DNA from 3 places in the Streptomyces sp. NPDC127038 genome. Region 1 is predicted to be linked to each of the others. Evidence: riboswitches for the same ligand, from Rfam matches in the RefSeq annotation. Region 1 holds a riboswitch; each other region holds the start of a gene.
What was found. Region 1 has a riboswitch for cyclic di-AMP ahead of ACFWI4_RS24990 (peptidoglycan DD-metalloendopeptidase family protein). Riboswitches for the same ligand answer to the same signal wherever they lie in the genome.
Positions count from the first base shown of each region.

Region 2: it holds a riboswitch for cyclic di-AMP, as region 1 does, so the genes downstream of both, ACFWI4_RS30345 (NlpC/P60 family protein) here and ACFWI4_RS24990 (peptidoglycan DD-metalloendopeptidase family protein) in region 1, are expected to answer to the same signal.
Region 3: it holds a riboswitch for cyclic di-AMP, as region 1 does, so the genes downstream of both, ACFWI4_RS31630 (M23 family metallopeptidase) here and ACFWI4_RS24990 (peptidoglycan DD-metalloendopeptidase family protein) in region 1, are expected to answer to the same signal.

Region 1 covers NZ_JBHXDQ010000039.1:50,384-53,631, reverse strand. Annotated here, with positions in the region: gene ACFWI4_RS24995 (tyrosine-protein phosphatase) at 1-771, opposite strand, end outside; cyclic di-AMP (ydaO/yuaA leader) riboswitch at 1,288-1,445, shown strand; gene ACFWI4_RS24990 (peptidoglycan DD-metalloendopeptidase family protein) at 1,450-2,346, shown strand; gene ACFWI4_RS24985 (SGNH/GDSL hydrolase family protein) at 2,624-3,248, shown strand, end outside.
Region 2 covers NZ_JBHXDQ010000055.1:28,526-31,773, reverse strand. Annotated here, with positions in the region: gene ACFWI4_RS30355 (alpha/beta fold hydrolase) at 1-262, shown strand, start outside; gene ACFWI4_RS30350 (hypothetical protein) at 355-585, opposite strand; cyclic di-AMP (ydaO/yuaA leader) riboswitch at 1,029-1,200, shown strand; gene ACFWI4_RS30345 (NlpC/P60 family protein) at 1,208-3,190, shown strand; gene ACFWI4_RS30340 (hypothetical protein) at 3,216-3,248, opposite strand, start outside.
Region 3 covers NZ_JBHXDQ010000059.1:47,595-50,842, forward strand. Annotated here, with positions in the region: gene ACFWI4_RS31625 (PP2C family protein-serine/threonine phosphatase) at 1-802, shown strand, start outside; cyclic di-AMP (ydaO/yuaA leader) riboswitch at 972-1,127, shown strand; gene ACFWI4_RS31630 (M23 family metallopeptidase) at 1,139-2,152, shown strand; gene ACFWI4_RS31635 (aldo/keto reductase) at 2,293-3,237, shown strand.

The DNA of each region.
Region 1 (3,248 bases):
CTCCCGCAGCTCCGGCGTCAGCCCCAGGCCCTGCTCCAGATAGGCCTCGACGCCGCCCCAGGTCTCCTCGATCGTCTCGAACGCGGCCGTCAGGTACTCGGCGCGCGCGTCGAACAGGGGGCTGAGCAGTTCCATCACCTCGGGGGAGTAGGCGCCGGCCGAGGAATTGGTGCGGTGCACCTTGTAGCGGCGGTGCGTGGCGTTCGACTCCAGGTAGTCGGCCACGATCGCCTCGCGCTCGACGCCGAGGGCGAGCAGGGTGACGGCGATGGACAGCCCGGCACGGTCCTTGCCCGCCGCGCAGTGCATCAGCGCGGGCACACTGTCGTCGGCCAGGGCGTGCAGCACCTGGGAGTGCTCGGCCGTCCGGTCCCGGATGATCGCGCGGTACGAGCCGATCATGCGGTTCGCGGCCTTGCCGTCGCCGAGGAGGCCGCGGAGCTGGTCGATGTCGCCGTCGCGGACCATCTTCCAGAACTCGCTGCCGTCCGCCGGGTCGCTCAGCGGGAGGTTCACGTTCCGCACGCCCGGCAGCTCGACGTCCGGGCCCTCCAGCTTCTGGTCGGCGGCGTTGCGGAAGTCGAAGATCGTGTGGAGCCCGAGGGAGGAGAGGAACGCGGCGTCCTCCTCCGTGGCGTGCGCGAGGTGGCCGCTGCGGAAGAGCTGCCCGTGGCGCACGCGTCGGCCGTCCTCGGTGGGCAGCCCGCCCACGTCGCGGAAGTTGCGCACTCCGCCGAGCTCGGGCTCGGTCGACGGGATCTGCTGCGTCACGGGGGCTCCTTCTCTTCGGCCTCCGGCGTCGCCGGGCTGGACTCGGCGCCGCTCGTCGGCAGTTGTACCTGCTCGCGCTCTCGACGATACGACATGGGTTCCTCAGGCAATGAGTTATTCATTCGCATGCATGTTCGAATCAAAAGCGCGTTTCGGATCTCTCTTTCCGGAGGGAAGGTCGAATGTGCCGGATATCCACGCACAGCGCATTTGACCGCTCTGTCCGAATAAGCACCTTCATGACAACTGGCCCTGGAATAGGGGGTGCTGGGGCGAGTCGCGTGAGGAGGGTCATATTCGTGACGATGCGTTGCCGTCGCCGTTTCTCAAGAGGTCCGTGTTTCCAGGCGGGTTGAGATGTCCGGAAGATCGTCATTCCACGGAGGGTGACGGCGAATTCCGCATGGATCAAGAAGGGCGAGCGTGCGGAAACCGGACCTGGTTGTCGACGCGCTCTCATGTCGCTTACGTTCTGCCTCAATCCGGACGGACGCCCAATCCTGCCGCCGCCCGGAATCCGCACACTCACCCGCACACGGCAGGAGCGGGGGACCCACAGGTTCCGTGCCTGGTCCGGTTCCCGGAACAGGCTAGGGGTACAGCCGCGCAGCGACGCGGCCGGGCATCTCCAGCCCGCACCCGACAGCTCACCCCGCAGGCGACGGAGAGGAATCCGCCATGCCCGCCAAGGGTAAGCACCGCCGTCCCAAGTCCCTGCGATTCACCCGCACCATGGCCGCGGCCGGAACCGGTGGCGCCGCGCTCGCGCTGCCCCTGATGGGAGCCACGGGCGCCCACGCCGCGACCCAGGCCACCGTCGCCCAGCACGTCGAGAAGGCCCCGGCCGTCGCCCACGCCGACAAGGCCGCCGAGGCCCCCACGACGAAGACGTACGCGGTGAAGTCCGGCGACTACCTCTCGAAGATCGCCGACGAGCAGAACGTCACCGGCGGCTGGAAGAAGATCTACTCCGACAACCGCTCCGCCATCGGCAGCGACCCGTCGCTGATCCACCCCGGGCTGAAGCTGTCGCTCGGCCACAGGGCCGCCTCCGTCGCCCACACGGCCACCCGGACGTCGGCCCCGGCGAAGTCCGCGGCGACCCCGGCCGCCGACACGGCCGCGTCCGCCCCCGCCTCCACGGGCAGCTCCACCAGCAGCTCCTCCGGCTACACCCTGCCGGTCGACAGCAGCACCATCGGCACCGGCTACAAGGTGGCGGGCAGCATGTGGTCCAGCGGCTACCACACCGGTGTGGACTTCGTGGTCCCGACCGGCACCACCATCAAGTCCGTCGCGGCGGGCACCGTCGTCTCCGCGGGCTGGGGCGGCGCCTACGGCAACCAGGTCGTCATCCAGCACGCCGACGGCAAGTACTCCCAGTACGCCCACATGTCGTCGCTGTCCGTCTCCGCGGGGCAGACCGTGACCGAGGGCCAGCAGATCGGCCTCTCCGGCGCGACCGGCAACGTGACCGGACCGCACCTGCACTTCGAGATCCGCACCACGCCCGACTACGGCTCCGACGTCGACCCGGTGGCGTACCTGCGCTCGCACGGTGTCGCCGTGGGCTGACGCCCCACCTCCTGCTCCTGACGGCAGGGCCATCGACGGAGGCCGGACCCGTGATCCCCTGGGTCCGGCCTTCGCCGTACGAGCGGGACCGCTTTCCGGGGTATCCGGGTGATCGCTGCTTCAACATCCTTGATGCGGGCCTTATTCCGGAGTTGACCAACGTTTGGCGCGTGGCTTATCTCACCGCCCGTCAACCCTTCCCTACGGTCGCGTAGCTCACATCGAAAGGTGAATCATGCTCGATGTGGCAGACGATTCGAAGAATGACAACAGATCAGTGATCGGGTCGTACGTGGCGGTGGGGGACAGCTTCACCGAGGGCGTCGGCGACCCTGGGCCCGACGGGGCGTTCGTCGGCTGGGCCGACCGGTTCGCGGTCCTTCTCGCGGACCGCAGGCCCGAGGGCGACTTCGACTACACCAATCTCGCGGTGCGCGGGAAACTGCTCGACCAGATCGTCGAGACCCAGCTCCAGCGGGCCAAGGAACTCGGCCCGGACCTGGTCTCGTTCTGCGCCGGCGGGAACGACATCATCCGTCCCGGCACCGACCCCGACGAGGTCGCGGAGCGCTTCGAGCGCGCGGTCGCGGACCTCACCTCCGCCGTGGGCACCGTGATGGTGACCACCGGCTTCGACACCCGTGGCGTTCCCGTGCTCAAGCATCTGCGCGGCAAGATCGCCACCTACAACGGTCATGTGCGGGCCATCGCGGACCGCTACGGCTGTCCCGTCCTCGACCTCTGGTCCCTGAAGACGATCCAGGACCGCCGCGCGTGGGACGGCGACCGGCTGCACCTCTCTCCCGAGGGGCACACCCGGGTGGCGCTCCGGGCCGGACAGCTCCTCGGCTACGAGGTGCCGGCCGACCCCGACCAGCCCTGGCCGCCCCTCCCGCCGCGCG
Region 2 (3,248 bases), on a different contig from region 1:
CAAGAGGGTCATCGTGCTGCACGGAGACCGGGACCGGATCACCGACCCGGCGGAGTCCTTCGCCCTCGTCCGCCGGGCCGTGGAGGCGGGCTCCGCCGCGAGCGCCGTGCGGGTCGCGGGCGGTGACCACGCGATGATCCGCCGGGCACGGACCTGGCACCACGCCACGGGCACGACGGTCGCGGGCCTGGTCGCCCGGATCGCCGACGGGCTCGACCCGCTGCCCGCCCAGCGGCCCGGCGCGGAACCCGACGTCCTCTAGGGGCCGTCCGGCCGTTCCGGTGTGCCCGTCGACGCCCACACGTACTGCCCGTCGACGCCACGCACGCACTGTCCGTCGACGCCCCGCGCGTCCTAGCCGCCGGGCGCGTCGAGCCGGTCGTCGGGATGGGGCGTGGGGGAGAGGGAGCGGCGGGAGCCGGACGACGGCCGCGCGGCGGACGAGGGGAGGGGAGCGCCCGTCGACGGGTCCCAGTTGAGGATCCACTCGAAGTCGCGTTGCAGCCGACGGGCCTCGCTCCGTACGAGGGTCGGTATGTCGCCGCGTTCGGAGATCAGTTGGGCGTAGATCGGCGCATCGTGCACGTGGGGATCCTCGACTCGCTCTAGTGGTCCGACGTGCTCCGACGGTACGGGCGCCATGTGTTCCGAGCGGTCCTCCGGCCGGTTCGGTCGCAAACCGGTCGAGGTGTGACCGACGGAAGCCCGCGATGTCGAACGGCGCGCCCGGGAACGCCAGTTCTGTGCACACTTTCGACAGGATCGAGGCACCCGGGCGCTCGACCGGGCGACCGGGTCCCGTGGAGTCCGCCCCGTCGGACGGGAGTCGGGTCCGATCGTCCCGACAAGCCGTGCTCAGCCGCCCTTTCGGGCACGGCGTGTGTCCTCGCCGTCGCGCTGCGGGATGGTGCGATGAAGGTCACGAAAATGTATCGGACATCTGGGACGTGGATCTTCACATCGGGTGCACAACATGGCTAAGTTGGCGACCAGGCCGTCCGACTCCCTCCGGCGAAGCCCGCCGGGCGGCGCGGCCTCCGCCGAGTCCTGCCTGTCCTCGTGGCAGCGGGAGCCGGGGACCCACCGAACTTGGGGTGAATCGGCCAACTGCCTTTCGGGGCAGGGGTCGTAGGGCATACCTTCCGGAATCGTCCGCCCGAACCCGACAGCTAACCCGGTAGGCGGACGACGGAAGGAGCACCACTCCATGGCGCCGGAACGCACCCCGCCCAGTGGCGAAGAAGTCGCCCGCAGGCTCTCGTCCCTCTACGACCAGGCGGAGTTGGCCACCGGCAACTTCAACGGGACCCGCGCTTCGGCGAACTCCACCCGCAGGCCGGGCCGGCGCGGCGGTCAGGGCGGCGGCTCCGATCCCGCCCAGGAAGACCTGATGCGGCAGTGGTTCGACGGGGCGCGTTCCCGCTTCGGACCCTCGGCTCCGGCCATCCTTCCGGCCGACCGGATGCCGGACCGGGGCGCCGAGCCCGCCCGCCCGAAGGAGGGCGCGAGAGGTTCCAGGGGTTCTTCCTCGGATCTCCCCACGGTGTACGAGCTCGAGCAGATCATGCGGCCCGTCGCCGAGTTGACGGCCGCCCCGGTGCTCGAACTGACCGCGGGCCCCTCCTCGGAACCGGCCGCCCGGCCCGTCCTGGAGCTGACCGCGGGCCCGGCCGCCGAGCCCATGGCCGCCGGCGCCCCGGCGGGAGCCGGGGCCGCGGTCCGTGCGGCGCTCCCGCCGGGGGCCGCCCCGGCCGCCGCCTCGCAGAAGGCCTCGCTGCACGGCAGGAAGCAGACCGCCCGGCGCAAGCTCGCCGTGGCGCAGGAGCTGATGGCCCGGCACACGGCCCGGCAGGGCATGGCCGTCCCGCAGCAGCCGCAGGCGCCGGCCATCGAGTACCGGCCGGCCGCCGAGCCCCGGTTCCCGGCCGCCCCGCAGACCGCCGCGTACCAGGCGATTCCCCAGGCCCCCGCGTTCCAGCCCGCCCCGCAGCCCATCGCGTACGAACAGGCGCCCCGGACCCCCGCGTTCCAGCAGGCGCCCCAGGCCCCGTCGTTCCCGTCGGCACCGCAGCCCACGGCCTTCGACACGGGTTCGATGCCTCGCGCGTACGAGACGGGCTCGATGCCCCGTGCGTACGAGACCGGTTCCATGCCCCGTGTGCAGGACACGGGTTCCGTTCCCCGCGCGTACGACACGGGCTCGATGCCTCGCGCGTACGAGACGGGCTCGATGCCCCACGTGCAGGACACCGGCTCCGTGCCCCGCGTGTACGATCCCGCTCCCGCGGCAGACGAGTACAAGTCGGTGCTGCTGCCTCTCTCGTACGAACCGGCGCCCCCGGTCTCCGAGGTCAGATCGGTGCTCCTGCCCCTCTCGTACGAGACCCCGTCCCGGCCCAGCGGATATCAGCCGCCTCCGGCGCCTCCGGTGAGGGAACCCGCGCCGCAGCCGCCCGCGTACGAACCCGCGCCCCCCGCCTACCGGGCCGCCCCCATGCCCCCGGTGAGCGAGCCGGCACCCCAGCCCCCCGCGTACGCACCGGCCCAGCCCGCGGCCGCGTATCAGCCGGCCCCGATGCCCCCGGTGAGCGAGCCCGCGCCGCAGGCCCCCGCCTACGCGTCCGCGCCGACGCCCGCCGCCTACCGGTCGGCCCCGATGCCCCCGGCGAACGAGCCGTCGGCGCCGCCGGTCGACGACACCTGGCGTGAGTCGCTGCGGTCGGCCGGCCGGCAGCAGACGTGGCCCGCCGCTCCCGCCGCCGGAGGCACGAGCCCGGGGTTCGACATCGACAGCCTCGTCGCTCCGGCCGCCCCTCCGGTCGTCGGACAGGACAGCAGGGCCGCGGAGGCCGTCGCCTTCGCCCGCGCGCAGATCGGCATGCCGTGCGTGTGGGGAGCGTCCGGACCCGGGTCGTACGACCCCTCGGGACTCACCCAGGCGGCCTGGAAGAGCGCCGGGGTGATGCTCCCGCGCGCCGTGCAGGAGCAGGCCCAGGCCGGCCCCGCGGTCGCCCTCGGCGACATCCAGCCCGGTGACCTGGTCTTCTTCCACGCCAACGTGAGCCACGTCGGTCTCTACGTCGGCGACGGCATGATGGTCCACGCGCCGAGCCCCGGAGCGCGGATCGCCGAGGAGTCGGTCCAGTACGCCGGACATGCGGCCGTCCACAGCGTCGTACGCCCGGTCTGAGGCGTCCCCCGGCGGCGGCGCGCGGTCAGAACTCCCGGTCGATCCCCGTCACGGCGGC
Region 3 (3,248 bases), on a different contig from region 1:
GCTCGCCTCGGTCCGGGAGATCGCCGAGTACGCCCAGCGCGCCGTGCTGCCCGAACCCGAGGACCGGATCGCCGGCCTGGAGGTCGCGGCCCGCTACGAGGCGGCGCAGGAGGACGCGTTCATCGGCGGCGACCTGTACGCCGTACAGGACTCCCCGTACGGCGTACGCGTGGTCGTCGGGGACGTACGCGGGAAGGGGATGACCGCCGTGGCCGCCGTCGCGACGGTGGTCGGGGCGTTCCGGGAGGCGGCCGAGCAGGAGGCGACCCTTCAGGGCGTCGCCGGACGCCTGGAGCGGGCGCTGACGCGCGCGGGCACCCGGCACGACGACGCCGAGGCCGCCGAGGAGTTCACCACCGCGGTCCTGGCCGAGATCCCGCACGGCGAGGGCGTCGTACGCGTCGTCAACCGGGGCCATCCGCCACCCCTGCTGCTGTGCCCCGACGGCACGCTCGCCGTCCTCTCCGCCGGGACCTTCGCGCTGCCCCTCGGAATGAGCGAACTGGGCGACCCGTACGCCCCGGCCGTCCAGGCACCCTTCCCGCGCGGGGCGACGCTGCTCCTGCACACCGACGGACTCTCCGAGGCCCGCGATCCGCGCGGGCGGTTCTTCGATCCGGAGGCCTGGTCGGCCGGACGGGATTTCCCTTGCCCCGACGGGCTGCTGACCGCCCTGTCCGAGGCCGTTCGACGGCACACGGGCGGCGCGCTGACGGACGACATGGCACTGCTCGCCGTCCGGCGCCCCTGCGGGGGCACTCCTGAGGGCCTCCGCGACCCGCTTTCACGGCGGCGCCCGTGACACGTACCGGCGGCGCGCGGCCAACTCGCCCGTTTTTCAACGCTCATGACCCCAAAGTCCAGACCAAAAGCCGTTAACGATCACTCGGAACATCTTGGAATTCGGTGGCCGGGTCTATTAACGTTCGATAACGCAGCGCGGCCGTAACAGCCGTCACAAGAGGTGGCTCCGTGCGCACGCGCCGAATCCCGCAAGGGAACCGGGGACCCACATCGTGGGGTGAATCGAGCGTAACCCGCCGTGGTCGCACGGTGGCAGTCGCCCGTAGGAGACCTTCCTGCTCCGAACCCGTCAGCTAACCCGGTAGGCGGCATGGAAGGAAAGGAGTGCGCCCACGTGGCGTCCAACCGGCCCGCTCAGCCATCCCCGTTCGCGCCGAACGAAACGCACACCTTCGGCTATGACAAGGACGAGGAATCCTGGGAGGAGTGGAATCCCACCGCGGATTCTCTCGCTCCCGTCCGTGGCCGGCACCGCACGGGCAAGCAGCGCGGCGGAGGACTCGCCCGCAGTTCCACGGTTCTCGGTGTCGGCGTCATCGCCGCGGTCGGCGGCGGCGGCATCGCCAGCGCCGCTCCGGGCAAGGCGCCCGTCTCGATCTCGCTGCCCGACCTGTCGTCGGTCACCGCGTCGGCCAAGGCCCTGCTGTCGGACGGCGGATCCAGCACCGCCAAGGGTTCCTCGACCCCGCTCACCACCGCCGGTCTGACCAGCTCCGAGACCGCCCACGGTGTCACCGACGCCGGTGAGGCGCTGCGCGACCGCATCATGCAGCAGGCCAAGTCCCAGCAGAACCGCGCCGACACCGCCTCGCAGCAGGCCGCCCAGAGCGCCGCCGCGAAGAAGGCCGTGGAGACCGCCACCAAGCAGCAGAAGGAGGCGGAGCAGAAGGCGCTGGACGCGGCCAAGGCCAAGGCCGAGAAGGAGCGCCTCGCCGAACTCGCCAAGAGCTACACGCTGCCGACCTCCTCGTACACCCTGACCTCGCGCTTCGGCGAGGCCGGCGCGCTCTGGTCCTCCGGCTACCACACCGGACTCGACTTCGCGGCGCCCACCGGCACGCTCATCAAGGCGATCCACAGCGCCACCGTCACCCAGGCCGGCTGGGCCGGCTCGTACGGCTACCGCACGATCCTCACCCTCGACGACGGTACGGAGCTGTGGTTCTGCCACCAGTCCTCCATCAGCGTCAGCGTGGGCCAGAAGGTCGCCACCGGCGATGTCATCGGACGCGTGGGCGCGACGGGCAACGTCACCGGGCCGCACCTGCACCTCGAAGTGCACCCGAACGGCGACCCCACCGCCATCGACCCGATGGCGTGGCTCCACAGCAAGGGCCTCAACCCCTGATCCCCGATCCCCGGCAGTCCTGACGCCACCCCCCCTGCGTCAGGACTCCCGGTCGGGCAGGCACGGACACCCTCCGCCGCCCCCGCCCTCCACGGGTGCTTGTGGAATACATCCATCCGGTGCGGGTGTTGAGGCCGTACATGACTTCCCTTCGCAAGCTCGGTGCGTCCGACCTCGAGGTGTTCCCGCTCTCCCTCGGCGGCAACGTATTCGGCTGGACGGCCGACGAGACCAGCTCCTTCGCCGTCCTCGACGCCTACGCGGCCGCCGGCGGCAACTTCCTCGACACGGCCGACTCCTACTCGGCGTGGATCGAGGGCAACGAGGGCGGCGAGTCCGAGACCATCATCGGCAAGTGGCTGAAGACCCGCGGCAACCGCGAGGACGTCGTCGTCGCCACCAAGGTCAGCCAGCACCCCGCCTACCCGGGGCTGTCCGGCGCCAACATCAAGGCCGCGGCCGACGCGTCGCTGCGCCGCCTGGGCACCGACCACATCGACCTCTACTACACCCACTTCGACAAGACCGAGGTTCCGGTCGAAGAGATCATCGGCGCCCTCGACGAGCTGGTGAGGGCCGGGAAGGTGCGGCACATCGCCGCCTCCAACATCTCGCCGGAGCGGCTGCGGGAGTCCCTGGAGTTCTCCGACCGCGAGGGCCTCGCCCGCTACGTCGCGCTCCAGCCGCACTACAACCTCGTCTCGCGCGACACCTACGAGGGCGCCCTGCTGGACGTCGCCTCCCAGGCGGGTCTGGCGGCCGTCCCCTACTTCGCGCTCGCCTCCGGGTTCCTCACCGGCAAGTACCGCCCCGGCACGGACGTCGACTCGGCGCGGGCGGCCGGCGCCGCCAAGCACCTCGGCACCGAACGCGGACCCAAGGTCCTCGCCGCCCTCGACGAGATCGCCGCGTCCCACGGCGCCGCCGTCCCGACGGTCGCCCTCGCCTGGCTCGCCGCGCAGCCGACGGTCGCCGCGCCGATCGCCTCCGCCCGCACGGTCGAGCAGCTCCCTGCCCTGCTGGGCGTCGCGGACCTGGTCCTGACGGACGAGGAACTCACCCTCCTGACACGGGCGTCGGCGTAACACGTAACACG